DNA from 3 places in the Cupriavidus sp. BIC8F genome. Region 1 is predicted to be linked to each of the others. Evidence: predicted binding sites of a transcription regulator. Region 1 holds the regulator's gene; each other region holds the start of a gene.

Region 1 (9,744 bases):
GCGGGCCGTGCTGGAGGGCTACCGGCTGGGCCGCCGCGCCCAATGGCTGTTGGGCGAGGACTACGAGAAGCTGCTGCACGAACCCATCGACGCGGCCCGCACGCGGCTTGGCATTGCCGAACCCCGGCGCTACCTGGCCTGCAATCCCGTGCAGGAATGGACGGCCTGAAGCCGCCGCGTGCCAGGCAAAAAAAAGCGACCACGGCGGGTCGCTTTTTTTGTTCTGGCACCGTTGGTGCGCAGCGCGTTCAGACGATGCGGCAGGCTTCGTCGAACGACAGGCGCGGTCCGCGCGGGAACAGCTTGTCGGCCTCACCGTAGCCCAGGTTGCACAGGAAGTTGACCTGCCACTTGCCATCGGGGAAGAAGGCCGCGTTGACCTTGTCGGCATCGAAGCCGCCCATCGGACCGCAGTCCAGGCCCAGCGCGCGCGCCGCCAGGATGAAGTAGCCGCCTTGCAGCGAGCTGTTCATCAGCGCGTCGCGGGCGATCTTCTCGGCGTTGCCGGCATACCAGGAACGGGCGTCGGCATGCGGGAACAGCTTGGGCAGCTGGTCGTGGAAGGCGGTGTCGAAGGCGATGATGGCGGTCACCGGCGCCGAACGGGTCTTGTCGGCGTTGCCGGCCGACACGCAGTCCACCAGGCGCGCCTTCTCGGCAGCGCTCTTGACGAACACGATGCGCGCCGGGCTGCTGTTGGCAGCGGTCGGGCCGAACTTCATCGCATCATAGATCTGGTGCAGCACGGCGTCGTCCACGTGGCGGTCCTGCCACACGTTGTGCGTGCGGGCTTCGGTGAACAGCTGCGCCAGCGCGGCGTTGTCGATCTGGGACATGCGCTTCTTTCCTGTACGAGATTTGAGAGAAGGCGCGATTGTACCCAACCCTTTGTGCGCCCCACGACAGCGCCTTTGAGCAACCCGTTCAATTCCCTTGCATATCGGCGCGGGCCGGCGCCGGCGCACCGCCCCGGCGGGTCAGCCACAGCACGCCGGCCAGGATCAGCACGCCGCCCACGGCCTGCGCCGTGCCGATATGCTCGCCCAGCAGCAGCGCCGCCAGCAGCACCGTGACCACCGGCTCCAGCGTCGACAGCATTGACGCCTGCGCCGCGCCCAGCCGCTGCAGGCCGGCGAAGAAGGTCAGGATCGCCAGCACCGTCGACAGCAGCGCGATGCCCGCCAGCGCCAGCCAGCCGCCGGCAGTGACCGGGAACTGCGGCGGCGCGCCCGCCCCCATCCGCAGCAGGCCGACGGCACCGTAGACCAGCGCCGCCGCGGTGCAGATCACCGTGGTGGTGGCGATCGGGTTGACGCCGGCGGTCACGCGCGCGCCGACGATGATATAGACCGAATAGATCACCGCCGCCGCCAGCCCCAGCGCGATCCCCAGCGGCGAGCCCTCGCCGCCGCCTACGGTCAGTCCTGCGCCCACCGAGCACAGCACCAGCGCGATCACCGCGGCGGTGGTCAGCCGCTCCTTCAGGAAGACCGCCGCCAGGATCGTCACGAACAGCGGATAGAGGTACAGCAGCAGCGCCACCAGGCTGGCCTGCGCATGGTTGAGCGCGCTGAAGAAACAGAACGACTGGCCGACATAGCCGATGCCGCCCATCGCCGCCAGCGCCAGCACGCGGCGCCAAGGCGGCAAGGCAATGCCGCGCGTGCGCATCACCCACGCCAGCGCCGCGGCCGCCAGCATGAAGCGCACCAGCAGCAGCCCGTAGACATCCGCGCCGGCCGCATAGGCAAAGCGCGCGAAGATCGCCATGGCGCCAAAGGCGCTGGCCGACAGCGCGATCAGCAGCACGCCGGCCAGCTTGTCGCGGGCGTGGTCCGGGGCGGTTTGGGCGGAAGCGGTCATCGGGCGGGCGGGAAGTCGGCGATCCCGCATTCTACTTGGCGCCGCTGGCAACAAGCGGGGCCGCCAGCGCGGGCCGCGGCCCTCGTTTACAATGTCGCCACCATGTTTAATCCCTCCCGAGAAGAAGTCCGCCGGTTCTTCTGCGATGCCTGGCAGAAGCAGCTCACAGGCGGCGTGCTGACCCCGTTGGAAGCCATCGCCGTCGACTGGATCGGCGAGCACCCCGAGTACCACGGCCTGCTGCGCGACACCGAAGGTGCGCTGTCGCAGGACTACACTCCCGAGCAAGGCCAGACCAACCCCTTCCTGCACCTGTCGATGCACCTGTCGATCTCCGAGCAGGTCTCGGTCGACCAGCCGCGCGGCATCCGCCACGCTTACGAGGCGCTGGCGCGCAGGCTGGACTCGCCGCATGAAGCGCAGCACCAGGTGATGGAATGCCTGGGCGAGATGCTGTGGCAGGCACAGCGCACCGGCCAACCGCCCGACGGCGACCACTACGTCGATTGCGTGAAGCGCCGCGCCAACCGCTGAAATTCCGCCATCGGCGGGCTTCCTTCCCGGCTGCGTACAATTCGTCACAACCCGCTTGCGGCCGCATGGTAGGCTTTGCGCGTTCAGAATTCCCAAACCCGCGCTGCCGCCCCGCGGCGGTGCGGTGCCTCAAGCCATGTCCCGAATTGCCCTGCCGCGCCGGCGCCCGATGGCGCCTGCCAGCCGTGTCGCCGCTCCGCTCTGCCTGTCGCTGATGCTGGCCTGGCCCCTGGCCGGCCACGCCGGGGTGGCGCTGCTGCAGCCGCCGCGCGTGATCGACGGCAACCAGCCGCTGACGCTGACGCTGGTGGTCAGCGCCGACGACGCCACGCGCCGCTACCGTATTCCCGACACGCTCGAAGTGACCGCCTCGGGCGACCTGCAGGCGCCGGTGCGGCTGGTGCTGTGGCGCGAAGTCTCAGGCCCGGCCGTGGTCAACCTGCGCCGCGGCGAGCACCGCGCGATCCGCTACACGGTGACGCTGCCCCCGGCCCTGCGCGGCCAGGTGCGGCTGGATGCGACCGGCATCGACGCCGCGCCGGTACTAGTGACGCTGAACCGCCTGCCGCGGCCCGGTGAACCCGCCGCCGCCGCGCCGCCGGTTGCCAGCAAGACGCCGGCAGCGAACGGCACCGAGCCGGCCACCGACGCCGCAGAGCCGGCGACCGCTACCGCAGCCGTGCCGGTCTCCCCGGTCACCAAGGCGGGCGCCGCCGCACCCGCGCCGGCCGACCTGCGCGACAGCGCCCGGCTGTCGTTCCATGACCCGATGTATTTCATGGTCGGCGCGCATGACGGCGCCAACGCCAAGTTCCAGCTGAGTTTCAAGTACCGCCTGTTCCAGGGCGAGGACCCGGCGTCGAAGCGCCTGTTCGACAACCTGTACGTGGGCTACACGCAGTTTTCGCTGTGGGACCTGTCCGAGCAGTCCAAGCCGTTCCGCGACACCAACTACCGGCCCAGCCTGTTCTATTACCTGTCGGATACCGGCGTGCGCAACAACGTCATCAGCCGGCTGTCGCTGGCGACCGGCCTGGAGCATGAATCCAATGGCCGCAGCGGCGACGAATCGCGCAGCATCAATACGGTCTTCGTCAAGCCGACCTTCTACTTCGGCGACCAGAACGACTGGCACTGGCGCGTCGCGCCCAAGCTCTACGCCTATGTGGAAAAGGGCGACAACCCCGACATCGCCCACTACCGCGGCTTCATGGACCTGGGCATTGCCTACGGGCGCCCGGACTCATGGGAGTTCTCCGCCACGCTGCGCAAGGGCACGCGCAAGTGGTACGGCAGCGTCGACGCCCAGCTGACCTACCCGATGGCGAGGCTGATCCCCGGCACCGCGGGCTACCTGATGGCCGGCTACTTCGTCGGCTATGGCGAGAGCCTGCTGGACTACAACCACAAGCTGCCGTGGCAGTTCCGCATCGGCTACGCGCTGTCCCGCTGAACCCGCTGAACGGCCAGACCGCTCAGCCGGCCAGCGGCTTGCCGCCGGCCTTGAGCCGCGCATTGGCCACCGCGGCGGCAAACTGGCCGTGGCCATGCCAGCCGGTGGCGCGGCCCAGCTTCTTGCCGTTCTGGAAGAACAAGAACACCGGGATGCCATGCAGGCCAAAGCGCCGGCCCAGCCCGGGATGCGCGTAGACGTTGGCATGCAGCCAGTGCAGTTCCAGCGCGCGGATCGGTTCGGGGTTGGCCAGCATGGCCTTCTTGGCCACCTCGCAGTTGAAGCAGTCCACCCCCCAGAAGAACACGCACACCAGCGCGTCGCCGGCCCCGGCCATGGCGGCGTCGATGCTGCCGTCATCGACCTCGCGCATGCCGAACGCCTCGAAGGCGCGGTGGTCGAGGTGGGGGGCCGGGGACGACTGCGCCGAGCCGGCGCCTGGTTCAGTGGTCATGCTCGCTCCAGAATGACAAACGCCCGGGCCAGCCGGCACCGGGCGTCAGGTCGCAATCCAGGATGGCACGCCGCCGTCCCGGGCCGCCTTACTTCGGTGCCGCCACCGTCACCAGCGCCGGCCGCAGCACGCGCTCGGCAATGGTGTAGCCGCGCTGGAGCACGGTCACCACGGTATTGGGTTCCTGGTCCGCCGGCACCATCGAGATGGCCTGGTGGCGGTGCGGGTCGAATTTCTCGCCCACCGGGTTGAGTTCAACGATCTTGCCGCGCTCAAAGGCGGCCGCCAGCTGGCGCGCGGTCAGCTCGACGCCTTCGCGCAGCTTGGCGATATCGCCCGAGCCGTCGGCCAGCGCGGCCTGCAGGCTGTCCATCACGGGCAGCAGGTTGTCGGCGAAGTTCTCGATGGCGAACTTGTGCGCCTTGGCGACATCGTCCTGCGCCCGGCGGCGGATGTTCTCGCCTTCGGCAACGGCGCGCATATACAGGTCGTAATGCTCGCGCGCCTTGGCTTCCAGGGCGGCCAGCTGGGCCGCCACATCATCCACGGCAGCGGTTTCCGGCGCACCGGTTTCCTGGCTGGCGTTGGCCGCCTCATCGCCCGCGGGCGTAGGCGTCTGGGTGGTTGGCGTCTGCTTCTGTTCTTCCATGTCGATCCGTATCAATGCATTGTCGCGGCCCGCCGTGGGCCTGGCCGCGGGTGGTATATCGGCGCGTGTTCCGTGCAGGTGGTGGCAAGGCGCAGGTTTTCAAGAGTGGCGCTGGCGTGACGCGGAAACACACGGTTACAAAGGCCACCCATATGCAATCGGCGCATTATTGCTTTGCTGCATCGCACTCACTAAGATTCTCAGTAAGAAAAATGACAAAAATGTCGGGGGTCCTGGAGATGGTTCAACTTTGTGCCTCTTCCGAAAGGTTGGCCATGCATAAGCTGCCAGTCGTGACGCTCTGCCTTGTGGCCGCCTTGGCGGTCATGACCGTCTTTATCTGCCTTTCCGGCGCATTCACCCCGCGCGATACGGAGTATGGCAGCGGCAAGGCGGTGTTCAAGCACTACATCGTCCCTATCGTCAGTCAGGAAGTCACGCAGGAATAAGCGCCACCTGACCCTGTGCCCACTGCGCGGCGGCACCGGAGCTTCCCGGTGCCGCCGCGTTGTCATTTCAGCTCTTCAGGTGGTCGATGCGGCGCCGGTCCCGCTTGGTCGGGCGCCCCTGGATCTGCGCGGACGGCTCCGGCTGCAGGCGCCGGCGTTCGGCATCGGCCAGCCGGCGGGACTGGCTTTCGGCACTTTCCTCATACAGCGTCTGGGCCACCGGCGCCGGCCCGCGCGCCAGGGCAATGCCTTTCACCACCAGTTCCCAGCGCTGCTGGTGCGCTTCCAGCACCACCATGTCGCCGGGCTTCACCTCGCGCGAGTTTTTGCATGGCTGGCCGTTGACGGTCACCTTGCCGCGCTCCACCGCTTCGGCCGCCAGCGAGCGCGTCTTGAAGAAGCGCGCGCACCACAGCCATTTGTCGATGCGCTGGCGCGCATCCGGCTCAAAGTCGACATTCATGCCGCCGCTCCCCGGGTCTGGGCGCGCGTGCGCCGTGCTTCCAGTTCGTGCGGATGCGGCGTGGCCAGCGGCCAGCCCTGCAGGTGCTGCAGCGCGATCTCGGCCATGGCCGCGACCCACGGATCGGCATCATTCAGGCACGGGATGAAGTGGAAATCCTTGCCGCCCGCGACCTTGAACTCGGTCTGCCCTTCCATGGCGATTTCCTCCAGGGTCTCGATGCAGTCGGCCGGAAAGCCCGGGCAGAAGACGTCGACCCGGCCCGCGCCGACCTTGCCCAGCTCGGCCAGCGTCGGCGCGGTGTACGGCTGCAGCCATTCCGCCTTGCCAAAACGGGACTGGAACGTCACCTGATACTGGCCCGGCTGCAGGCCCAGCGCCTCGCCCAGCAGCCGGCCGGTCTTCAGGCATTCGCAGTGATAGGGGTCGCCCAGCTCCAGCGTGCGCCGCGGCACGCCGTGGAACGACAGGATCAGCTTGTCGCCGCGGGCAAAGTCCGGCATGCCGTGCCGTGCCCAATAGGCGCCGACCTGCTGGTGCAGCGCCGAGATATAGGCCGGGTGGTCATGGAAATGCTTGACCAGCCGCAGCTCTGGCTGGTTGCGCCACTGGCCCAGCACCCGGAACACCTCGTCGAAGGCCGTGGCCGTGGTGGTGCCCGAGTACTGCGGATACATCGGCAGCACCAGCACCTGCTCGCAGCCCTGCCGGCGCAGCGCCTCCAGCACCGAGGCAATCGACGGATTGCCGTAGCGCATTGCGCACGCGACCGTCACTTCATGGCCGTGCTGGTTCAGCAGCCGCTGCAGCGCATGGGCCTGGCGCTCGCTGTAGACCAGCAGCGGCGAGCCTGTCATATGGGCCTCGCGCAGCCAGATCGATTCGTACTTCAGCGCCGAGGCGCGCGAACGCAGCGGCAGGATCACCCCATGCAGCAACGGCAGCCAGGCCGCGCGCGGGATCTCGACCACGCGCGGGTCGGACAGGAATTCCTTCAGGTAGCGCCCCACCGCCTTGGGCGTGGGTGCGTCCGGGGTGCCCAGGTTGACCAGCAGGATTGCCGTGCGCGGCGCGTGGCCGTGCTGGTAGGCCGGTTCGGGAGAAAACGTCATGTCGCTTCCGGGTTGGCACGGTGCCGGGATGGCGCCGGTGCGGCGCACCGGCGATTGCCGCGCTCGGTAGGAATGGAGCCGCTTGTCAGACCAGCCAGTCTTTGCACTAGTTCTGGCTCAGGGCGCTGGACAGCAAGCGCGCGGTGATGTCGACGATGGGAATCACGCGCTCATACGCCATGCGCGTGGGGCCGATCACGCCGAGCGTGCCGACGATCTGGCCGTCGACCTCGTACGGGGCGGTGATGACCGCCATGTCTTCGATCGGCACCAGCCGGCTTTCGCCGCCGATAAAGATCTGCACGCCCTGCGCATGGCTGGACACGTCCAGCAGCTGCAGCAGGCTGGTCTTGTGCTCGAACACGTCGAAGAGGCGCCGCAGCTTGTCCATGCTGGAGGCCAGGTCTTCCACTTCCAGCAGCTTGCGCTCGCCACTGATAAAGACGTGGTCGTCGTCCTCGTCCTCGGCGACGCTGCCGGCCTCGACCGCGGCCTGCATCAGCTGCGACATGTCGCGGCGCAGGTCCTGCAGCTCCACCCGCAGGTGGCCGCGCACCGTGTCGAAGCTCATGCCGGCATAGTGCGAATTGAAGAAGTTGGCCGCCTCGATCAGCTGGGCCGGCGTGTATGACAGCTCGGTCTGGATGATGCGGTTCTGCACGTCGCCCTCGGGGCTGACGATGATCAGCAGGATGCGCTTGTCCGACAGCCGCATGAATTCGATCTGCCGGAACGCCTGCGCGCGGCGCGGCGTCATCACCACGCCGGCGAAGTGCGACAGGTTGGACAGCGTGCGCGCCGCCGCCGTGATCATGCGCTGCGGCCCCAGTTGCTGGCCGCCGAGCTGGTCCTGGATCTGGCCGGTCAGCTCGGCCAGGTCGGCGTTGCGCTCCAGCGGCTTGGCCGTCAGCATCGAATCGACGAACAGCCGGTAGCCGCGCGGGGTCGGGATACGGCCGGCCGAGGTGTGCGGGCTGGCAATAAAGCCCATTTCCTCCAGATCGGACATCACATTGCGAATCGTCGCAGGCGACAGGTCCAGCCCCGAGTACTTCGACAGGGTGCGGGAACCGACCGGCTGCCCTTCGGCAATATAGCGCTCGATCAGGGTCTTGAGCAGCGTTTTGGAGCGTTCATCCATGATGCCCCGATTTTACGCAAGTTTTGGACCTTCTGGCGGCCGGTCTGGGCCGCCCGCCCGCGGCTGCTGACAACCGTCATGGCGGTATGGTCTAATCCACGCATGTCCGCCCCCCCGAAAGCCAGCGCCGTGCGCACTTCGTTCAAGACCGTCGCCCTGGTGGGCCGGTACTCCACTGCCGGCATCGAAGGGCCGCTGGAGGAGATTGCCTCTTATATCCTGCGCAACGGGCAGGACGTGGTGTTCGAGCGCGAAACCTCGCTCGCCACCGGGCTGACCGCCTACCCCGCCCTGTCCGCCGAGGAGATCGGCCGGCAGGCCGACGTGGCCGTGGTGCTGGGCGGCGACGGCACGCTGCTGGGCATCGCCCGCCAGCTCGCCGGCTATGACGTGCCATTGATCGGCGTCAACCACGGGCGGCTGGGCTTCATGACCGACATCGCGCTGGAAGACGCGCACACCGTGCTGCCCGACATGCTCGACGGCCGGTATGAGGCCGAGACCCGCCTGCTGCTGGAATCGCGCGTGGTGCGCGACGACATGAACATCTTTTCCGCGCTGGCCCTGAACGACGTGGTGGTGAACCGCTCGGGCATCTCCGGCATGGTCGAACTGGCGGTGTCGGTGGACGGCCACTTCATGTACAACCAGCGCTCGGACGGCCTGATCGTGTCGACCACCACCGGGTCCACCGCCTACGCGCTGTCCGCCGGCGGCCCGATCCTGCACCCGACGCTGTCGGGCGTGGTGCTGGTGCCGATCGCCCCGCACGCGCTGTCCAACCGCCCGATCGTGCTGCCGCACGACGCCGAGGTCACCATCGAGGTGGCAAGCGCGCGCGACGCCAGCGTCAACTTCGACATGCAGTCGCTGACCTCGCTGCTGCCGGGCGACCGCATCGTGGTGCGGCGCTCCGAAAAGACCATCAACCTGCTGCACCCGGTCGGCTACAACTACTACGCCACGCTGCGCAAGAAGCTGCACTGGCACGAGTATCCTTCCGAAGACAATCGCCTCTGAGCCAGTATCAAGCCGCCCCTTGAGCCTGATCCCGAACCCATCGGACCGACTACCTTCCACGCCACGATGCTGCGCAGCCTGTCCATCCGCGATTTCGTCATCGTCGATACGCTCGACCTGGACTTCACCACTGGCTTCACCGTCTTCACCGGCGAGACCGGCGCCGGCAAATCCATCCTGATCGATGCCCTGGCGCTGGTGCTGGGCGAACGCGCCGATGCCGGCGTGGTGCGCGAAGGCGCCCCGCGCGCCAGCGTCAGCGCCACCTTCTCGACCCACCCGGCACTGGATGCCTGGCTGGCCGAGCGCGAGCTCAACAGTGAAGCGGAAGACGGCGTGGCGACCGTGCTGCTGCGCCGCACGGTCGATGCCGGGGGCCGCAGCAAGGCCTTTATCAACGGCGCCGCCGCCACCCTGGCGCAACTGCGCGAAGTCGGCGACCAGCTGGTCGACATCCACGGCCAGCACGCGCACCAGCTGCTGCTGCGCCCCGATGCGCAGCGGCTGCTGTTCGACGCCCACGCCGGCCTCACCCAGCAGGCCGGCGCGGTGGCCGAGGCCTGGCGCGCCTGGCGTGCCTGCGTGCGCCAGCGCGAGGCGGTGGAA
Region 2 (9,744 bases), 390 kb from region 1:
CCGGCCTCGGGCTGGATGCCGCGCTGATGCGCGTGGCCGACGAACTCGCGCTTCGCTGCCCGGTTCTGGCCGATGAAGTCCAGCTGATGCTGCTGGAGTTGCGCTCGGGCTTCTCGAAGGAAAAAGCGCTGTCGAATCTGTCTCTGCGCACCGGTGTGGAAGACGTGGACAAGTTTGCCTCCATGCTGATCCAGGCGGATCGCTTCGGCACGAGTCTGGGTGAGTCCCTGCGCGTGCTGTCCGACATGCTGCGCACCAAGCGCCGCATGCGCGCCGAGGAACAGGCTGCCAAGATTGCGCTGAAGCTGCTGTTCCCGCTGATCTTCACCATCTTCCCGTCGCTGCTCCTGGTACTCCTGGGGCCCGCATTTATCCAGATCTATCGCGTCCTGCTGCCGACGATGACCGGACAGGGCGGCTAATACTCCCGGGAAACCGCGAACGTTTCCCCCGGCTGTCTCCCGGTGCAATGCCGGCAAGACAGTCACTTGCCCGGACCGGTTCCGGGCTTTTTTGCTTCCGGATCTCCTCCCGGATATCCTGGGACTTGACCAGACCGGCGGTCTTCTTAAGAATGCAGGCAGTCCCCCATGCCGCCGCCGCAGCCGATGCAGCGAGCGCCAATCGCCTCCGGAGTCCCCATGAAGCTACGCATCCTGAGCGACCTCCACATCGAACACAACATGCCGCAGGCCGTGTCGGCCTGCGATGCCGACATCGTGGTGCTGGCTGGCGATATCGCCAATGGACGCGATGGCATCGACTGGGCCGCGCGCATCTTCAGCCAGCCGGTGGTCTACGTGCCGGGCAATCACGAATACTACGAGAGTAATTTCGACGCCGTGGACCGGTTGATGACCAATGCCGCCGCGGCGTATCCGGGGATGCATCTGCTCAACGGCTCGGTGGCTGAATTCGCCGGCGTGCGCGGGCGCGTGCGCATCATCGGCACCACCTGGTGGACGGACTACGCGCTCTTCGGCACCGACCGGCGCGAGGATGCGATGCAGGCTTGCGCGGCAGTGATGCTGGATCACCGGCTGATCGAAATGGGGGTCGACGATGGCCGGCTGCGCCATTTCACGCCGCAGGATGCGCTGGCGCGCCACCTGGCTGCGTCGGACTGGCTGGGGGCGCAACTGGCACAGCCTTACGATGGCAAGACCGTGGTGGTCACGCACCACGGCCCTGACCTCGGCAGCCTCGACCCGCGCTACTCGCACGACCTAGTCTCCGGAGGCTTCCTGTCACGCCGGCCGGACCTGGTGGCGCAGACCGACCTGTGGATCCACGGGCACACCCACACCAGCTTCGACTACTGCATCGACGATTCGCGCGTGGTCTGCAACCCGCGCGGCTATGTCAGCCGCCGCACTGGCGAGCCGGAGAATCCGCGCTTTGACTGGGGCTGCGTCATCGACATCTGATGCCTGCGCAGGCATCTGGAGACCAGAACGCAAGAAGTTCCAGCCGACCTGCGCCGGCAGGGGCCTCCCCTCCTTGGCCCGAGGTCTAGCTGTCGCAGACTGCGCTACTCCCTGCATCCTGCCCCATGATTTCTCGCGGAAGGTAAGTCAGGAATCCGGGCACTGCCAGGCTGGAAAAACCGACCCAGGATGCCGGAGATGCCGGGGAAACGGTCAATCCCGTCACGCTGACAGCGACTCCCGTGCAGGACGCGCTGTCGCAACTGGCACTGAGTCCGTTTGCGTCGTACCAGCTGACGGAGACATTGGCAGATTTAAGGCTTGGCAGAATTTCCTGCATGCGGTTGAGCACTGACGGCGATCCCCGGCCGCAAACCACGGCTTGTCGTGCTCCCCACCGGGTTGCTTCTGCGACAGCATTCCAGGTGTATAGCACCCGGCCGAACTCCAGTATGCCAAGCAGCACCGAAAAGAAGAGCACTGCCACGATGGCGAATTCAACCGCTGTCGTACCTCTCTGATGCCTATTCATAAGCTTGCCTCATCGTAGCGGAGATATCGCTGAAAGGAATGGAGGTAAGGGAAGTGCTGCCACCGGTATAGAACCGCGTAAATCCGAGCAGATCCAGGATAGGCGTGAAGGTATAGCCGGTCACCCGGACCGTTACCGTGTTGATTGCCGGGTTGCTGCCCTGGCCCATGTTGGCGATGCATGCCGGATCCGCCGCATCGCAGATGACCACCATGCTGGTATTGAGGCCAGGCACCAGGGCCGGCTGGGTGTCGATGGCAACTGGCGTGCCGTAGACGACCAGCTGCTTGGCCATGTCGTGCGCGGTCGCGCTGCCCGCCGCCTGCGTACTCAGGTAGCGTGCCGCATCACGAACCGATTTTGCCAGCGTGTTGTATGTGTAGATGGCCCGGCCGAACTCAGTGAGTCCGAAGCAGATCGCCAGCAGCAAGGCGAACGTGATGGCGAACTCGACGAGCGCTACACCTTTTTGTCGCTTCTTCATCGATTTCCCCTACTCAACAAGGGCCGGGATCATGGGACCAAAGTTCCCGCCGGCGAGTCCATTCGTCGTGCAGGGACTACTGATCGTTGCGGCATTGCCCAGATATTCGAACTGAACCGAAGCGGTAGGTCCGCTGATCGGTTGAAGCATGAGCATGCAGGCAAAGTCGATGACTTTCGAGGCGGTCGAGACGACCGGCACGATCACAAGGCGGCGGCTCATCCCCAGTTTTGCGTGATCGCCAGTGCCGCCCGGTACGGCCAGATTTTGGTAGCCGCCCTTCATGTTCAGACTGGTGATCGTGTCGCCAACCCCGACATCTGTACTCGTGTCCGCGTAGCTCGCGTATGTGAGCCGCTTGGCCTTGAAATTGGTCGCCGTAGGGTCGGTACCACCCGACGAACCGGAATATGCCTGCTTGCCGTTCGGCCAGTTCGTGCTCGTATAGGCGTAACCCGTAAGGTCCGGCCGCATGACTGTCTTGTCGCTGTTGTTCTTGTAGATGCCAAAGCGGCTGTTCCACTGGTCGTCAACGGCGACCTTGGCCCCAGGGGTTCCAACCGTATCGTTGACCTTGGAGTTGCAGTACCCGACGGCCATTTCTTGTTTTGTTTCGTTGGCGTTTTTTGATCCATCAAGGTTGTACCAGCCCATTTCCCCAGGGGATGCTGTCTTCGTACCGTCGTAAAGCACAGTCACCCATTCGCCAGTTGCGAACCCATAGTCAGGCGCACTGCCCCCCGTCTTGGGAAGCAAGCCAACCGGAATCGGGCAAGTGCTCTGAGCATGAGTGCGCGTCGCAACACCGACTGCAGAAACAGCCGTGCTGGTTGGGCCTCCGACCATCTGAATCAGGTAGGCCGCAATCCCCGAGGTAGCATGCTGGCATCTTGCGTAGCGCGCATTTGCCACAGGCGCGAAGGTCGCACTGTAGGCACCGGTTAGCGTATCGCTGAAGGTTACGTCTGTATCGACGATGCCCGCAGAGCTATTCTGGTATTTGACCTTGTTGGCGTTCCCGGCGGTCATTCCAGCGCTCGTAGCCCTTGTCAGGGCATCCGCCGTCCCATCGAGTTCCTGCGCTGCCGCCAGCGCGCAGCTATCGACAGCGGACTGTAGCTCCGTCTTCGCGACAAACATCGCGCCCAGGTCGATGACCAGTCCGGCCATGCCTAACAACACGGCCAGGGTCAGGCCCACAATCGGAAGAATGACCCCTTTTGCCTTCTTTTTGCCATACGTGGACATATGCATCGCCTTGGATGGGAGACATGAGCACCCAGCTTGGATCCGCTGTCATAGCCGGACTCCACGGCTGCCAGCGACACATGGGCGACCAGCTGACTACGCCGGGAACATCCCGATAGCTCGCTTCGTACAAGCATTCTTGGTCATGCCAACGGCAATTGGTATCGGCCCTATGGCGGAATCAGTAGGTAGGGTCACAGCCTGGAGAGAGTTCGCTGGACGACTCACCGGGATACTGGAACCCCGATCAATAGGGTCCCGCTTCCAGCTCACAGCTCACCCAAATCGGCATACTTCGCTCCAATGGTGCGATCAAGATCACTTACCGGGCTCAGAAATTACTTGCTGTGGCTACTCAGCTCTGCAAGCAAGTGAAAAGAGGCCTCCTGTAGCAACGACGTGTGTTACAGAATTGACTCATACCTCGGCTCACGAGTTGAGCATCACGCGGGGTGGGCTTGCCGATCCACGGCCACACCCACACCAGCTTCGACTACTGCATCGACGATTCGCGCGTGGTCTGCAACCCGCGCGGCTATGTCAGCCGCCGCACCGGCGAGTTGGAGAACCAGCGCTTCGACTGGTGCTGCGTGGTTGAGGTCTGACGCGCTGCGCGGCCAGCCACAGGTTCGGCAAGCACGATGTCGTTACAATTTTATTGCGCGGTGGCCGTCTCCTGCGACGAGAGCGCGACCATGCCGATGGTCGGCCTGGCGCTGCGTCAGTTGTAGTCGAAATTGACCGTTGCCACGCTGCTTACCGTGCCGGGCCCTACCGTGTCGAGCCGGTAGTACCGCACGCCCAATGGAATGCCCATGGCCGTTGCCGTGCCGACATTTCCCATGGCGACGTTGGCATTCAGTGGCAGCGGCGTGCCATTGGCGCCGCCATTCAGCAGTTGCAGGCCGACGCCCTGCGCCGATCCGTTGTTTTGCAGCACGCTGCTCACCGTCTCGGTGGTACCGCCGACAGTCAGCGTGACGACCGACTGGGTGACGCAATTCTCGAGATTGAGCATGAAGCCCGTTGCACCGGCTGTCGCGCCGACCGAAGGCAGGGCCGAGTTTCCGATCTTGGGCAGCGTGATGACCTGATTCGCCGTGCCCGCGCTCAGGGTGCAGCTTGGGGCGATGAACTGGAAGGTCACGGGCGAAGTGATTTCGTCACCAAACTGGGCCGTAGCCGGCCCAGGCCCCGAAGCTCCGGTCCCGCTGTCCTGGTAGCCGAAGCGCATCAGGCTATTGCTGAACGTGCCGCTCGTCAGCGCGTTGCTGGTTCGCACCAGGTCCAACCGGAACAGGAATGTATGCGACGAGGTTCCCAACGGCATCGTGCAAGCGAGCCCGCCGAGGCCGCTCCCATGCAATTCACGCCAAAGTTGTCGCCACCGTTGGTGCCATAGCTGGTTGGGGCAATCACATTGCCATTGGGCAGATACATGCGACAGCCCAACCCCGGCATGGCGGTGGCAAAGGTCTGCTGCGAGATTGAGGTGGTCACCAGCGGCGACTGTGGCGTGTAGTTCAAGGCCCAGCCACTGGTAGCAGGACTCACGAGTCCGGTGTTGTCGCAAGTCACCGTCAGGGTGATGGTAGCGCTGGAAATCACCTGGCCGATACCGGTGGTCTTGCTGATGCTTACCGTGGACGGCGAGAAAGGCGATGTCGAGGTGGTTCCGGAACAGGCAGCATATGCCCGCGTGTGTGCCAGGCACATGAACACCATGCAGACAAGGATCAAGGGGGCGCGCCAGGCTTGCCTTGTGCGCGATCCGGCATGAAAAAGGCGGCGTCGTAACGATGTGATGGTTCGAGGTTCCATGGCAGCCATGCGGGGAATGTGAATTGAAGCGGGGCTTGCCGACGACCTCTTGCCACCGTCAACACAGAATGTAGCCAGCGCTGCCAGCGCCTCGAATAGGCCAAGCCTTAGATCAGGCTGAGAATCTTCTTGCCACACGTGCGTTGCATGAAGCTCCGGCAATTGGGATTGGCGTCGGATTGGCGTGGATGGCACGCAGCGGTATGGTCCGGCCGTGGCCGGCCGGGTCGCATGGCAGACGGATGAGGAGCAGGCATCCCTCTCTCGAAACGCAAAAACCCCCGCGGGCGCGAGCCCGCGGGGGTTTTTCAAGACAGCCTGCCCGTAAGGGCAGTCAGTCGGCAATGATTTACATCATGCCTTCCATGCCGCCCATGCCGCCCATGCCGCCCGGCATTGCCGGAGCCGACTCTTCCTTCGGCGATTCGGCAACTGCGCAGTCCGTGGTCAGCATCAGCGAAGCCACCGAAGCGGCGTTCTGCAGTGCGGTGCGGGTGACCTTGGTCGGGTCCAGCACGCCCATTTCCACCAGGTCGCCGTACTCGCCCGAAGCCGCGTTGTAGCCGTAGTTGCCCTTGCCTTCGATAACCTTGGCAACGACCACCGAAGCTTCTTCACCGGCGTTCAGCACGATCTGGCGCAGCGGCTCTTCCATGGCACGCAGCACGATCTTGATACCGGCGTTCTGGTCGGCGTTTTCGCCGGTCAGTGCCGAGATCGCAGCGCGGGCACGCAGCAGGGCCACACCGCCGCCGGGGACGATGCCTTCTTCCACCGCAGCGCGGGTGGCGTGCAAGGCGTCTTCAACGCGGGCCTTCTTTTCCTTCATTTCAACTTCGGTGGCAGCGCCAACCTTGATCACGGCAACACCGCCGGCCAGCTTGGCCACGCGCTCTTGCAGCTTCTCACGGTCGTAGTCCGAGGTCGCTTCTTCGATCTGGGCGCGGATCTGCTTCACGCGGCCTTCGATCGCACCTGCGTCGCCGGCGCCATCGATGATGATGGTGTTTTCCTTGCCGATCTCGATGCGCTTGGCCTGGCCCAGGTCGTTCAGGCCAGCCTTTTCCAGCGTCAGGCCGATTTCTTCAGCGATGACGGTGCCGCCGGTCAGGATGGCGATGTCTTCCAGCATGGCCTTGCGGCGGTCGCCGAAGCCCGGGGCCTTGACGGCGGCGGTCTTCAGGATGCCACGGATGTTGTTCACCACCAGGGTCGCCAGGGCTTCGCCCTCGACGTCTTCAGCGATGATCAGCAGCGGGCGGCCAGCCTTGGCCACTTGCTCCAGCACCGGCAGCAGGTCGCGGATGTTCGAGACCTTCTTGTCGAACAGCAGCACGAACGGGTTGTCCAGCTGGACAACCTGCTTTTCCGGGTTGTTGATGAAGTACGGCGACAGGTAGCCGCGGTCGAACTGCATGCCTTCCACGACTTCCAGCTCGTCGGCCAGCGACTTGCCGTCTTCAACCGTGATCACGCCTTCCTTGCCGACCTTGTCCATGGCTTCGGCAATGCGCTCACCGATCGAGGTGTCGCTGTTGGCCGAGATCGCGCCAACCTGGGCGATTTCCTTGCTGGTGGTGGTGGGCTTGCTGACCTTCTTCAGCTCTTCCACGGCGGCGGCGACAGCCTTGTCGATGCCGCGCTTCAGGTCCATCGGGTTCATGCCGGCGGCGACGAACTTCATGCCTTCGCGCACGATCGACTGGGCCAGCACGGTAGCGGTGGTGGTACCGTCACCGGCGTTGTCGCTGGTTTTGGAAGCCACTTCCTTGACCATCTGGGCACCCATGTTCTGCAGCTTGTCCTTCAGCTCGATTTCCTTGGCCACGGACACGCCGTCCTTGGTCACGGTCGGGCCGCCGAAGCTGCGCTCCAGCACCACATTGCGGCCCTTCGGGCCCAGGGTCACCTTGACTGCGTTGGCGAGGATGTTCACGCCTTCGACCATCTTGGCACGTGCGGCGTCGCCGAACACTACGTCTTTAGCTGCCATTCTTGAATCTCCTGAAATCTGTACGGGTGGCGGTCAGTCGGTGAATTACTTGTTCACCACGGCCATGATGTCTTCTTCGCGCATGACCAGCAGTTCCTGGCCTTCCACCTTCACTGCCTGGCCGGCGTACTTGCCGAACAGCACGCGGTCGCCGACCTTGACGTCGAGGGCGATGTTGTTGCCCTTGTCATCCTTCTTGCCAGGACCGATTGCCAGTACTTCGCCTTGATCGGGCTTCTCGGCAGCGTTGTCGGGAATCACGATACCGGACGCGGTCTTGGTTTCGTTGTCCAGACGCTTCACGATCACGCGGTCGTGCAAAGGACGCAGATTCATACGGACTCCTAGATGCAAAGTGAGTTTTTAATCACAAATCGGCCGGCTACCGAGGCGACGGCCGTCTGAAATGTTCAGGTGCCGCAAGGGGCGCTTTCATGCTGTTAGCACTCACCCCCGGCGAGTGCTAATTATAGGGACGGGGTATGGCCATTTCAAGACAGGGACTTGATACGGGTTTTCCCTTGGACGTGAAATTCTCGAGGGATATCGCCTTGGAGAGCCATTGAAAGGGGAGCTTTAGCCACTTAACGTGCATTTGCCGCTCCGTGTAATTTCGACCAAACTGTACATGGGTCGCCGCACGACAACGACAAACATCAAGCCCGCCGCCCGGATCACCCTCCATGAACGTGGAATCCCACTCCCGTCGCCGCAACCGCGCCGGTCGCGATCCCTGCCGCACCTTGCGCAACTCGGCCGGCGTGCTTGCATTGCCGTGGCCCGAGTGGCTGCGTCACTACCACCGCGACTGGCTGAAGCCCGATGTCATGGCCGGGCTGACCGTTGCGGCAGTCGTCATCCCGAAGGCCCTCGCCTACGCCACCATCGCGGGCCTGCCGGTCGAGGTCGGACTCTATACGGTCTTCGCGCCGATGCTGATCTACGCCATGCTGGGAACCTCGCGCCCGCTCAGCGTCAGCACCACGACCACCCTGGCGATCCTGGCAGCAGCCGCGCTTAGCGATACCACGAAGGCAGGCGGTACCGCGAGCTTGCTGACGGCTTCGGCCACGCTCACCTGCCTGGTGGGCATCATCCTGGTCGCCGCCCGCTTGCTGCGCCTGGGCTTTGTTGCCGATTTCATCTCCGAGCCCGTCCTGATCGGCTTCAAGGCCGGGATCGGGCTGGTGATCGTGGTGGACCAGCTTCCGAAGCTGCTCGGCATCCATTTCCAGAAGGGCGCGTTTTTCCACAACCTCGCAGCCATGGTCCAGGGCGTTCCCCACGCTTCGCTGGCAACCATGGCCGTTGGGGTCACGGTCCTGGCGCTGCTGATCGGCATGGAGCGCCTGGTGCCGCGCGCGCCGGCACCGCTGATCGCGGTGGGGATCGGGATTGCGGCAGTCAGCCTGCTCGGGTTGCAGTCTCATGGCGTCGAAACCGTTGGCCATGTCCCGACTGGCCTGCCGCCCCTCACGCTGCCGGATCCCGATCTGGTCATGCAGCTCCTGGTACCGGCCATGGGCATCGCCCTGATGAGCTTTACGGAAACCATCGCAGCCGGACGCGCCTTCGCGCAGAGCGGCGAACCCGCGCCGGACCCGAACCGCGAGCTGCTGGCCACGGGGTTCGCCTGCCTGGGTGGCGCATTCCTCGGCGCGATGGCTGCCGGCGGCGGGACCACGCAGACCGCGGTGAACCGCCGCTGCGGCGCCAGATCGCAGCTGGCGGGACTGGTCACTGCGGCCGTCGCGCTGGGCGCGATGCTGGTGCTGGCACCGCTGATCGGCCTGATGCCGGAGGCCGCGCTGGCGGCAGTGGTCATCGCCTATTCGGTGGGACTGATCCAGCCGGCGGAGTTTCGCGCCATCCTCGGCATCCGGCGCACGGAGTTCATCTGGGCAGTGGTAGCCTTTGCCGGCGTCGTGCTGCTAGGGACATTGAACGGCATTGCCGCCGCCATCATTGTTTCGCTGCTGGCGCTGGCCTACCAGACTTCCGATCCGCCAGTCTATGTCCTGGCACGCAAGCCCGGCACCAATGTATTCCGGCCGCAGTCCGCCGAGCATCCCGCCGACGTGACCTATCCCGGCATGGTGATGCTGAGGCCGGAGGGCCGCGTCTACTTCGCCAATGCGAGACACATCGGGCACAAGATGCGGCCCATCATTGCTGCAGCGAATCCCCGGGTGGTGGTGCTCGACCTTGCCGGCGTCTTTGACCTCGAGTACACGGCGCT
Region 3 (9,744 bases), 800 kb from region 1:
GCCAACGGCATCAACCCGATGCAGGACGCCAAGGCGATCACGGTGCCGCCGCCGCAGATGGTGGCCAATATGCGCGTGGGCAATATGGACGGCTTCTGCGTGGGCGAGCCCTGGGGCGCGCGCGCCATCGCCGACAAGATCGGCTTCACCGCCGAGACCACGCAGGCCATCTGGAAGAGCCACCCCGAGAAGACCCTGGGCACCACCGCGGAGTTCGTGCAGAAATACCCCAACACCGCGCGCGCGATGGTGGCCGCGGTGCTGGAGGCATCGAAGTTCATCGATGCGTCGGCCTCCAACCGCCGCAAGACCGCCGAGACCATCGCCGCCAAGTCCTACGTCAACACCGACATGGATATCATCCTGGACCGCATGCTGGGCCGCTACACCAACGGCCTGGGCAAGACCTGGGACGACCCCGACGCGATGAAGTTCTACCAGGACGGCAGCGCCAACTACCCGTACCTGTCCGACGGTATGTGGTTCCTGACCCAGCACAAGCGCTGGGGCCTGCTGAAGGAACATCCGGACTATCTCGCCGTGGCCAGGCAGGTCAACCGCATCGACGTCTACAAGCAGGCCGCCGCCGCCGCCCAGGTGCCGCTGCCCAAGAGCGACATGCGCAGCGCCAAGCTGATCGACGGCGTGGTCTGGGACGGCAAGGACCCCAAGGCCTACGCCGACGGTTTCAAGATCAAGGCCTGACGCAAGCCTTTCCCCACTGATCCGCAGTGCCCCTGACAAAAGGAGCCAGACGTGAATGCCATAGCCCACACCACGCCCGATGGTGCCACCGTAGCCGCCAGCGCCGACCCCGACACCAAGGAGCGGGTGCGCCGGCGCGAGCAGGAAATCGCCGCGCAGGCCCGGCGCGCGCAACGCCGCGAAGCGCTGGCCGCGCTGGTGCTCAAGGCCGTGCCGCCGGTGCTGGGCTTTGCCCTGTTCGTGCTGGCCTGGCACGGCATCGCCACGATGATCCCGGCCATCCCCACGCCGCAGGCCACATGGAACGCCGCGGTGCCGCTGTTTGCCGACCCGTTCTACCGCAACGGGCCCAATGACCAGGGCATCGGCTGGAACGTACTGGCATCGCTGGCGCGCGTCGCGGCGGGCTTCGGCCTGGCCGCGCTGGTCGGCATCCCGGCCGGCTTCCTGATCGGGCGCTTTGCCTTCCTGAACGCGATGACCGCGCCGGTAATCAGCCTGCTGCGCCCGGTCTCGCCGCTGGCGTGGCTGCCGATCGGCCTGCTGCTGTTCAAGGCGGCCAACCCGGCCGCGATCTGGGCGATCTTTATCTGCTCGATCTGGCCGATGGTGATCAACACCGCGGTGGGCGTCACGCGCGTGCCGCAGGACTACCTGAACGTGGCGCGCGTGCTGGACCTGTCGGAATGGAAGGTGTTCACGCGGGTGCTGTTCCCCGCGGTGCTGCCCTACATGCTGACCGGCGTGCGGCTGTCGATCGGCACCGCGTGGCTGGTGATCGTCGCGGCCGAGATGCTGACCGGCGGCACCGGCATCGGCTTCTGGCTGTGGGACGAATGGAACAATCTGAAGGTCGAGCACATCGTGATCGCGATCTTCGTGATCGGCATCATCGGGCTGCTGCTGGAGCACGCGCTGCTGGCGCTGGCCCGGCGCTTCAGCTACGGCACCAACTGATACGTGGGGAGAATCGCCATGGACAAGTTCGTCAGCATCGAAAAAGTCGGCCAGACCTTCAAGACCCGCAAGGGACCGTTCGTCGCCCTGCGCGATATCAACCTGCATATCGCCGAGGGCGAATTCATCACGCTGATCGGCCATTCCGGCTGCGGCAAGTCCACGCTGCTGAACCTGGTCGCGGGACTGGCCACGCCCACCACCGGCGCGCTGATCTGCGCCGGGCGCGAGATCGCCGGGCCGGGGCCGGAGCGCGCGGTGGTGTTCCAGAACCATTCGCTGCTGCCGTGGCTGACGTGCTTCGAGAACGTCTACCTGGGCGTGGAGCGCGTCTTTGCCGCCAGCGAGAGCAAGCCGCAGCTCAAGGCGCGCACGCAAGACACGCTGGCGCTGGTGGGCCTGACGCACGCCGAGAACAAGTACCCGCATGAAATCTCCGGCGGCATGAAGCAGCGCGTGGGCATAGCCCGCGCGCTGGCGATGGCGCCCAAGGTGCTGCTGATGGACGAGCCCTTCGGCGCGCTCGATGCGCTCACGCGCGCGCACCTGCAGGACGAGCTGATCAAGATCGTGGCGCGCACCCGCAGCACGGTGGTGATGGTGACCCACGATGTCGACGAGGCCGTGCTGCTGGCCGACCGCATCGTGATGATGACCAACGGCCCGGCCGCGACCATCGGCGAGATCCTGAAGGTGGGCCTGCCGCGCCCGCGCGACCGCGTCGCGCTGGCCGACGACAAGGCCTACCACGCCTGCCGCACCGCGGTGCTGGACTTCCTCTACCGCAAGCAGCGCAACCCGGCGCTGCAGGAAGCCGCGTAGTGTCCTCAGGAGGCGATGCGCGGTGACCGGCGGCGGTGGGCGCGGCGGCCTGGCTCCGCTATCATGAACCCAGAACAGACTACCCCCACGCCGCCATGACCACGCCAGCCACGTCCTTCCCTGCTGCCCGCTATATCAAGGAGATCGGCCGCGGCGTCAACGGCGCGCGGGCGCTGCCCCGCGAAGACGCGCAGGCCCTGTTCGACGCCATGCTGGCCGGGCGCGTCTCGGACCTGGAGCTTGGCGCCATCCTGATGGCCTACCGCATCAAGGGCGAGGCCCCGCACGAGCTGGCCGGCATGCTGGAAGCCGCCCATGCGCACTGCCAGCCGCTGCCGGCGCCGCCTGACCGGCAGGTGGTGGTGATCCCCAGCTACAACGGCGCGCGCAAGCAACCCAACCTGGTGCCACTGCTGGCGCTGCTGCTGGCGCGCGAAGATGTCCCCGTGCTGGTGCACGGCACGCGCCTGTTCAATGGCCGCGTGACCAGCATGACGCTGTTCGAGGCGCTGGGCGTGCCCTTGTGCGTGACTACCGACGAGGCCTCGGCACGGCTGCGCGAGGGCAGCGACCTCGGGCCGCTGGCGGTGCTGCCGGTGGATGTACTGTCGCCCGGGCTGTCGAAGCTGCTGGAGCGGCGCACCGTGATCGGCCTGCGCAATTCGTCGCATACGGTGGCCAAGATGCTGCAGCCAGTGGGCGAGCATTCGCCCGCCGAAGGGTTGCGCCTGTATAGCTACACTCACCCCGAATACCGCGAGACGCTGACCGACTACTTCTCGCATGAGCCCGCCAACGTGCTGCTGGCACGCGGCACCGAGGGCGAAGTGGTGGCCGATGCGCGCCGCACCAGCCGCATCGACTGGCTGCATGAGGGGCACCAGCAGACGCTGGTCGATCCGGCCGTGGGTTCACTGGCCGAAGTGCCTGAACTGCCGCCTGGCAGCGACGCCGGCCAGACCGTGGCCTGGATCCGGCGCGTACTGGAAGGAGCGGCGCCGGTGCCGGCACCGATCGCGATCCAGGTCGAGGCCATCCGCGAATGCCTGCGGCAAGGCACCCACGTGACCTGGGCCAGCCCGGTCTGAGCCAGCCCCGGGACCGCTGTCAGGCCCTGCGCGGGGGCAGCGGGATGCGCTCGGTCTCGCCCGGCACGTGCGGGAACTGATCGTCCTCCCAGCGCTGGGCGGCGGCGTCGATCGCCACCTTGCTGCTGGCAACGAAATTCCAGTAGATAAAGCGGTGCCCGTCGGTCGGGTCGCCGCCCAGCAGCATCACGCGCGACGGCGCCGTGGCCGTCAGCGTCGCGGGCTGGCCCGGCGTGAGCACCACCATGTGCTCGGCCGGCAGCGGCTCGCCGTCGAGCGCCACCGCGCCATCCACCGGATAGATGCCCCGCTCGGCATGTTCGGCAGGGATCTCCACGCTCGCGCCCGCATCCAGCTCGATCGCCACATACAGGGTGCGGCTGAAGACCTTGACCGGAGAGACCTGGCCAAAGGCATCGCCCGCAATCACCACCATGCGCACGCCCGGCCGCTCGATCCGCGGCAGCGTGGCGGCGGGATGGTGGAAGAACGACGGCTCGGCACCCTCATGCTCCTGCGGCAGTGCCACCCAGGTCTGGATGCCGTGCAGGCGGGCACCGGCGGGGCGCACATGCTCGGGCGAGCGTTCCGAGTGCACGATGCCACGCCCGGCGGTCATCCAGTTGACGTCGCCCGGGCGGATCGCCTGGTCGCTGCCCAGGCTGTCGCGGTGGATGATCTCGCCCTCGAACAGGTAGGTGACCGTGGCCAGCCCGATATGTGGATGCGGGCGCACATCAGCGCCGGCGCCCGGCGGCAGCTGCACCGGCCCCATATGGTCGAAGAAAATAAACGGCCCGACGGTCTGGGTAGCGGCGGCCGGCAACAGCCGGCGCACGGTAAAATCGCCCAGGTCGCGCACATGCGGCTTGAGCAAGTGTTCGATAGCAGACATAACTCCTCCAGTGGAATAAGAGAGGCTCGCAAGGATGCCAGCGCGCTGCAGTTGGGTCGAGTGTAGCCGCTGCTGCAACAAATCATTGCAGCAGCGGGCAGAACCCCTGTGCCCCGCACCGCTCTAACATCCAGTGCGCCGAACCGTGGGTATCGTTTCCGCCGCTCGAAGTGGTAAGTAGCTATGCCATCCGTAAGAGCAATCGAGTGGAACTATCACGGCCATCGGGGCTCCAATTAGCACTCACCCGGCCTGAGTGCTAATATGTGTTGCAATGCCGCCGGCCCAAGAGGCGCGGCACCCCGGCAACCGAACCGCCGGATGCGAAAGGAGCCATTGAGTGAACGCAGTCTTGTCTGCCGACCAAACCCTGAATAACCGTCTGCCGACGGCACCCCGGAGCACGGGCAGCTTTGCGCTGACCTTCCCGGCCACCGTTGGCAACCTCGACAGCTATATCCAGGCTGTCCACCGGATTCCGCTGTTGACCGCGGAGGAAGAGCAGCGCCTGGCGCGCGAGCTCCGCGACCACGATTCCGTTGATGCTGCCCGCCAGATGGTGATGTCCCACCTGCGCCTGGTGGTGTCGATCGCCCGCCAGTACCTGGGCTACGGCCTGCCGCACGCCGACCTGATCCAGGAAGGCAATATCGGCCTGATGAAGGCCGTGAAGCGCTTCGACCCCGAACAAGGCGTGCGCCTGGTGTCGTATGCGATGCACTGGATCAAGGCCGAGATCCACGAATACGTGCTGAAGAACTGGCGCATGGTCAAGGTGGCCACCACCAAGGCCCAGCGCAAGCTGTTCTTCAACCTGCGCAGCCACAAGCAGGGCGCGCACACGTTCACGCCGGAGCAGGTCGAGGCCGTGGCGCGCGAGCTGAACGTCAAGCCCGAAGAAGTGATGGAGATGGAAACCCGCCTGTCGGGCGGCGACCTGGCGCTGGAAGGCCAGATCGACGACGGCGAAGAGGAATTCGCCCCCATCGCCTACCTGGCGGACAACCACAACGAGCCCACCCGCGTGCTGGAAGCCAAGCGCCACGACCGCATGCAGGTCGAGGGCCTGGAAGAGGCGCTGGGCAAGCTGGACGAACGCAGCCGCCGCATCATCGAGGCGCGCTGGCTGCACGTCGAGGACGACGGCTCGGGCGGCGCCACGCTGCATGAGCTGGCTGACGAGTTCGGCGTCTCGGCCGAGCGCATCCGCCAGATCGAGGCCGCGGCCATGAAGAAGATGAAGGGTGCGCTGCAGGCATTCGCCTGATCCGCTCCCCCAGCCATGCAAAAGGCCGGTCCACTGGACCGGCCTTTTTGTTGCCCGCGAGAGGGAGAGTGCGACGTTATGCCGCACCCCTTCCCTCCCTTTCACGTCACGACAGCAGCTGTTTCAGGTCGTGCGCGATCGGATCCGGACCCTGGCCGTGGCGGATGAACAGCCGCAGCTTGCCCTCCGGGTCGAACACATAGCTGCCCGCGGAGTGGTCCACCGTGTAGTTGCTCGGGGAGCTGCCCGGCACCTTGGCGTAGAACACCTTGAAGTCCTTGGTCACCTTCTGCAGTGCGGCTTCGTCGGCCGGGCGCAGCCCCAGGAAGCGCGCATCGAAGGCTGGCACGTACTGGGCCAGCAACGCCTGCGTGTCGCGTTCCGGGTCGACCGTGACGAACAGCACCTGCACGCGGTCGGCGTCCGGGCCCAGTTTCTCCATCACCGCCTTCAGTTCGGCCATCGTTGTCGGGCACACGTCCGGGCAGTGGGTGTAGCCGAAGAACATCACCACCGCCTTGCCCTTGAAGTCGGCGATGGTGCGCACCTTGCCGTGATGGTCGGTCAGCGAGAAGTCCTTGCCGAAGTCCGCCGCGCCGGTGATATCGACATTGCGGAACGAGGCCTTCTGCTGCCCGCAGGCAGCCACGGCCAGCGCAAGCGCGGCCAGCAGGGAAAAGCGGCGGAAGGCGGCGAACAGGCCGGAGGCGGGGCTTAGGCGGGGCATGCGGCGGAAACCGGTCAGGGGTGGGGGGAACAGCGGCACCAGAGGGCGGCGACATCACGCAGTATCGCCGATCGGGCCGCCACGCTGCGCCGGCCGCGACAAGATGCCGCAGCCGGTGGGCCACAGGTCAGACCTGCGGCACGAACTTGAAGTAGTGGTCGACCAGCAGCGCGGCGAACAGCAGCGACAGGTACAGGATCGAGAAGCGGAAGGTGCGCTGCGCCAGTTCGTCTGAATAGTTGCGGTACATCTTCCAGGCGTAGGCCAGGAAGCCCGCGCCCAGCGCCAGCGCGGCCGCCAGGTAGATATAGCCGCTCATGCCGTAGACAAAGGGCAGCAGCGTCGCGGCGATCATGATCAGCGTGTACAGCAGGATATGCAGCAGCGTGTAGCGCTCACCGTGCGTGACCGGCAGCATCGGCAGGCCGGACTTGGCGTAGTCGGCGCGGCGGTACAGCGCCAGGGCCCAGAAGTGCGGCGGGGTCCAGGTGAAGATGATCAGCACCAGGAACCAGGCTTCGGCCGGCACCTCGCCCGCCACCGCGGCCCAGCCCAGCGCCGGCGGCATTGCCCCGGACAGCCCGCCGATGACGATGTTCTGCGGCGTGGCCGGCTTGAGCAGGATGGTGTAGACCACCGCGTAGCCAAGGAAGGTGGCAAAGGTCAGCCACATCGTCAGGTCGTTGGCGTAGACGTGTAGCAGCCACATGCCGGCGCCGCCCAGGACAGCGGAGAACACCAGGGTCTGCGGCGTGGTGATCTCGCCGGTGGCCGACGGGCGCCACGCGGTGCGGCGCATCAGCGCGTCAATCTTCTGTTCGACCAGGCAATTGATGGCAAAGGCCGCACCGGCCAGCAGCCAGATGCCGGCGGCGCCGCCGATCAGCACGCGCCACGGCACCATGCCGGGCGTGGCCAGGAACATGCCGATGATGGCGCAGAACACGGCCAGCTGCGTCACGCGCGGCTTGGTCAGGGCGGCATATTGTCGGGCAAGGTGCCGTATCCGGCTCAACTTGCCCAGGGAATGGGGGTGGGTAGCGGTAACCACGGAAGGGGTCTTGTCTTTCATGTGGCGCGGGCGGCGTTCGGCACGGCAGCGGGGACGCCGGCGGCCCGCATGGTGAGCCCTGCGAGCCCTGTATTGTAGTGGAGGCGGACCAGCAGCAGCAGGAGCAGCGCCGCGCCGCCGTTGTGCGCAACCGCGGCCACCAGCGGCCAGTCGAACACGATATTGGACATCCCGGTGGCCAGCTGCAGCACCAGCGTGCCCAGCAGCCAGCCGGCCGCGCGCGCGAGCCCTTCAAGCCGGCGCGCGCGCAGGCCGAGCCACGCCAGGTAGCCCAGCACGACAAAGGCAAAGCCGCGGTGCACCCAGTGGATCGCCACCAGCGCCGCGTGCGGGATGTAGTCGCCGTCGGCGGTCATGCCCAGCTGGCGCCACAGCGTGAAGCCGTGGCGGAAATCCATCGCGGGCACCAGCTGGCCGTTGCACAGCGGGAAGTCGGTACAGGCCAGCACCGCGTAATTGGTGCTGACCCAGCCCCCCAGGAAGATCTGGATCACCAGCAGCAGCAGGCCGATGCGCACCGGCCAGCGCAGCCGCGCCGCCTGCGCCGCGACCGGGTGCGGCGGATCGTTGCGCGATCCCAGCTGGATCAGCACGGCCAGCAGGGCCATGCCCAGCATCAGGTGCGTGACCACGATGACGGGCTGCAGCTTCAGGGTCACGGTGAAGGCGCCGAACGCGCCCTGCACGCACACCAGCAGCAGCACTCCGGTGGCGAACCACGGCGACTGCTTCAGCTCGCGCCGCTTGACCCACGCCAGCACCATCAGCGTGATGATCAGCACCCCGACCGCCATGGCGAAGTAACGGTGGATCATCTCGATCCACGCCTTGGCCAGCGTCACCGGGCCGCTGGGCAGTGCGGTCTCGGCCGCGCGGATCGGCTCCATCGCGGCGTGCGGGTTGGAGTGCCCGTAGCAGCCGGGCCAGTCCGGACAGCCCAGGCCGGAGTCGGTCAGGCGGGTGAAGCTGCCGAACATGATCAGGTCCAGCGTCAGGAACGCCGTGATCCAGGCGAGCTTGCGGTACTTGTTGCGGTCCCCTTTCACCAGCACGTAGGACAGCGGGAACAGCGCAATCAGGATGCCGATGATGGCCAGTTGCAGCAGCATGCCGTCCCCTTTAGCCGATGCGCGAGACCTTGAGCAGCTTCTTCAGGTCGCCGCTCATCTTTTTGGGGTCCGGGTCCTGCGGGAAACGCATCATCAGGTTGCCCAGCGGGTCGACCAGGAACAGGGTGTCCTCGGCGCGCTTGCCGGGTTCGGCCGGCAGCCACTGCTGCGCGGCCTGGCGGTCGATGCGCAGGAAGCGCACACCGGCGTAGGGCTCGTTGTAGGCGGCGGTCAGGCGCTCGTCGATCTTGCCGTCGTCGGTCACCAGCCACACCGGCACGATGCGTTCGCGGTCCTGGCCCTGCCCGGCGCGGATCTGGCGGATGGTGAAGAGCTTCTTCGCGCAGGCCTCGTCGCAGGCGGACGGATCGGCGGTCACCAGCAGCCATTTGCCGCGGAACTGCTCCAGCGGCACGGCCCGGCCCTGCTCGTCGGTGACGCGCACCGGCGGCATCGGCCGCTGCGGGTCGACCAGCGCGCCGTAGTTGGTGGCGCCGCCGCGCGGCTTGATCACGTAGTAGGTGAAGTAAGAGGCAATCACCGGCGACGCGCACACCAGCAACAGCATCAGCATCTGCAGGCGGCCGCGGCGCGTGCGCGCATCGATGCGGGTATCCGGCGGCGAGGCCGCGGCGGCCGGGGCGGAGTCTTGCTGTGCCATGGAGTACGTCTGTCCTTTGTCTTCGGCGAGCGCATGCGCCCGGTTCATTCGAGTTACGGTGCGGCCACCCGGCGCGCGCGGCGCCAGCCCAGCACGGTCACCAGCACCACCGTCAGCGCGGCCAGCCCGAACCACTGGAAGGCATAGCCGTAGTGCCGGTCCGCGCCCAGGTCGGCCGGGGCCCAGTCGCGCGCCAGACCGTCGCCGGTGTCGCTGCGCTGCTCCAGCACCAGCGGGTGCAGCGCCAGGCCGGTTTCGGCCGCATAGGCAGCGATGTCCAGGTTCTGGCGGATCTTGCTGCCGGCGGCGTCCTGGCCCAGGCTATAGACCCGCGGCACGGCCGCCAGTGCCGTGCCTTCGATCGTTACCTCGCCCTCGGGCGTGGGGAACGGCGCAATCCGGGTGCGGTCCTGGGCATCGCGCGGCAGCCAGCCGCGCAGC

The links. The regulator HrcA, encoded in region 1, represses chaperone genes, less so after heat shock. The targets are predictions, from matches to a motif close to TTAGCACTCNNNNNNNNNGAGTGCTAA.
Region 2: a site for HrcA is predicted at 7,946-7,972, ahead of groES (co-chaperone GroES). Genes of this name have one in related genera too.
Region 3: a site for HrcA is predicted at 4,704-4,730, ahead of rpoH (RNA polymerase sigma factor RpoH). Genes of this name have one in related genera too.

Annotation. Positions count from the first base shown of each region.
Region 1 is NZ_CP136094.1:2,514,706-2,524,449, reverse strand. It holds gene RS901_RS11830 (Coq4 family protein) at 1-169, shown strand, start outside; gene RS901_RS11825 (malonic semialdehyde reductase) at 249-836, opposite strand; gene RS901_RS11820 (DMT family transporter) at 925-1,863, opposite strand; gene RS901_RS11815 (DUF1841 family protein) at 1,966-2,397, shown strand; gene RS901_RS11810 (phospholipase A) at 2,534-3,850, shown strand; gene RS901_RS11805 (thioredoxin family protein) at 3,873-4,304, opposite strand; gene grpE (nucleotide exchange factor GrpE) at 4,393-4,953, opposite strand; gene RS901_RS11795 (hypothetical protein) at 5,229-5,402, shown strand; gene RS901_RS11790 (RNA-binding S4 domain-containing protein) at 5,470-5,865, opposite strand; gene hemH (ferrochelatase) at 5,862-6,977, opposite strand; gene hrcA (heat-inducible transcriptional repressor HrcA) at 7,084-8,118, opposite strand; gene RS901_RS11775 (NAD kinase) at 8,221-9,138, shown strand; gene recN (DNA repair protein RecN) at 9,205-9,744, shown strand, end outside.
Region 2 is NZ_CP136094.1:2,122,680-2,132,423, reverse strand. It holds gene RS901_RS09975 (type II secretion system F family protein) at 1-422, shown strand, start outside; gene RS901_RS09970 (metallophosphoesterase) at 642-1,427, shown strand; gene RS901_RS09965 (pilus assembly protein) at 1,513-1,959, opposite strand; gene RS901_RS09960 (TadE/TadG family type IV pilus assembly protein) at 1,952-2,443, opposite strand; gene RS901_RS09955 (pilus assembly protein TadG-related protein) at 2,453-3,691, opposite strand; partial or broken gene RS901_RS09950 (metallophosphoesterase) at 4,156-4,296, shown strand; gene RS901_RS09945 (fimbrial protein) at 4,413-4,973, opposite strand; gene RS901_RS09940 (hypothetical protein) at 5,256-5,471, shown strand; gene groL (chaperonin GroEL) at 5,862-7,505, opposite strand; gene groES (co-chaperone GroES) at 7,551-7,841, opposite strand; gene RS901_RS09925 (SulP family inorganic anion transporter) at 8,189-9,744, shown strand, end outside.
Region 3 is NZ_CP136094.1:1,711,398-1,721,141, reverse strand. It holds gene RS901_RS08100 (CmpA/NrtA family ABC transporter substrate-binding protein) at 1-705, shown strand, start outside; gene ntrB (nitrate ABC transporter permease) at 757-1,662, shown strand; gene RS901_RS08090 (ABC transporter ATP-binding protein) at 1,681-2,484, shown strand; gene ybiB (DNA-binding protein YbiB) at 2,580-3,572, shown strand; gene RS901_RS08080 (pirin family protein) at 3,592-4,467, opposite strand; gene rpoH (RNA polymerase sigma factor RpoH) at 4,808-5,734, shown strand; gene RS901_RS08070 (SCO family protein) at 5,841-6,461, opposite strand; gene cyoE (heme o synthase) at 6,589-7,533, opposite strand; gene RS901_RS08060 (COX15/CtaA family protein) at 7,530-8,642, opposite strand; gene RS901_RS08055 (SCO family protein) at 8,653-9,303, opposite strand; gene RS901_RS08050 (SURF1 family protein) at 9,357-9,744, opposite strand, start outside.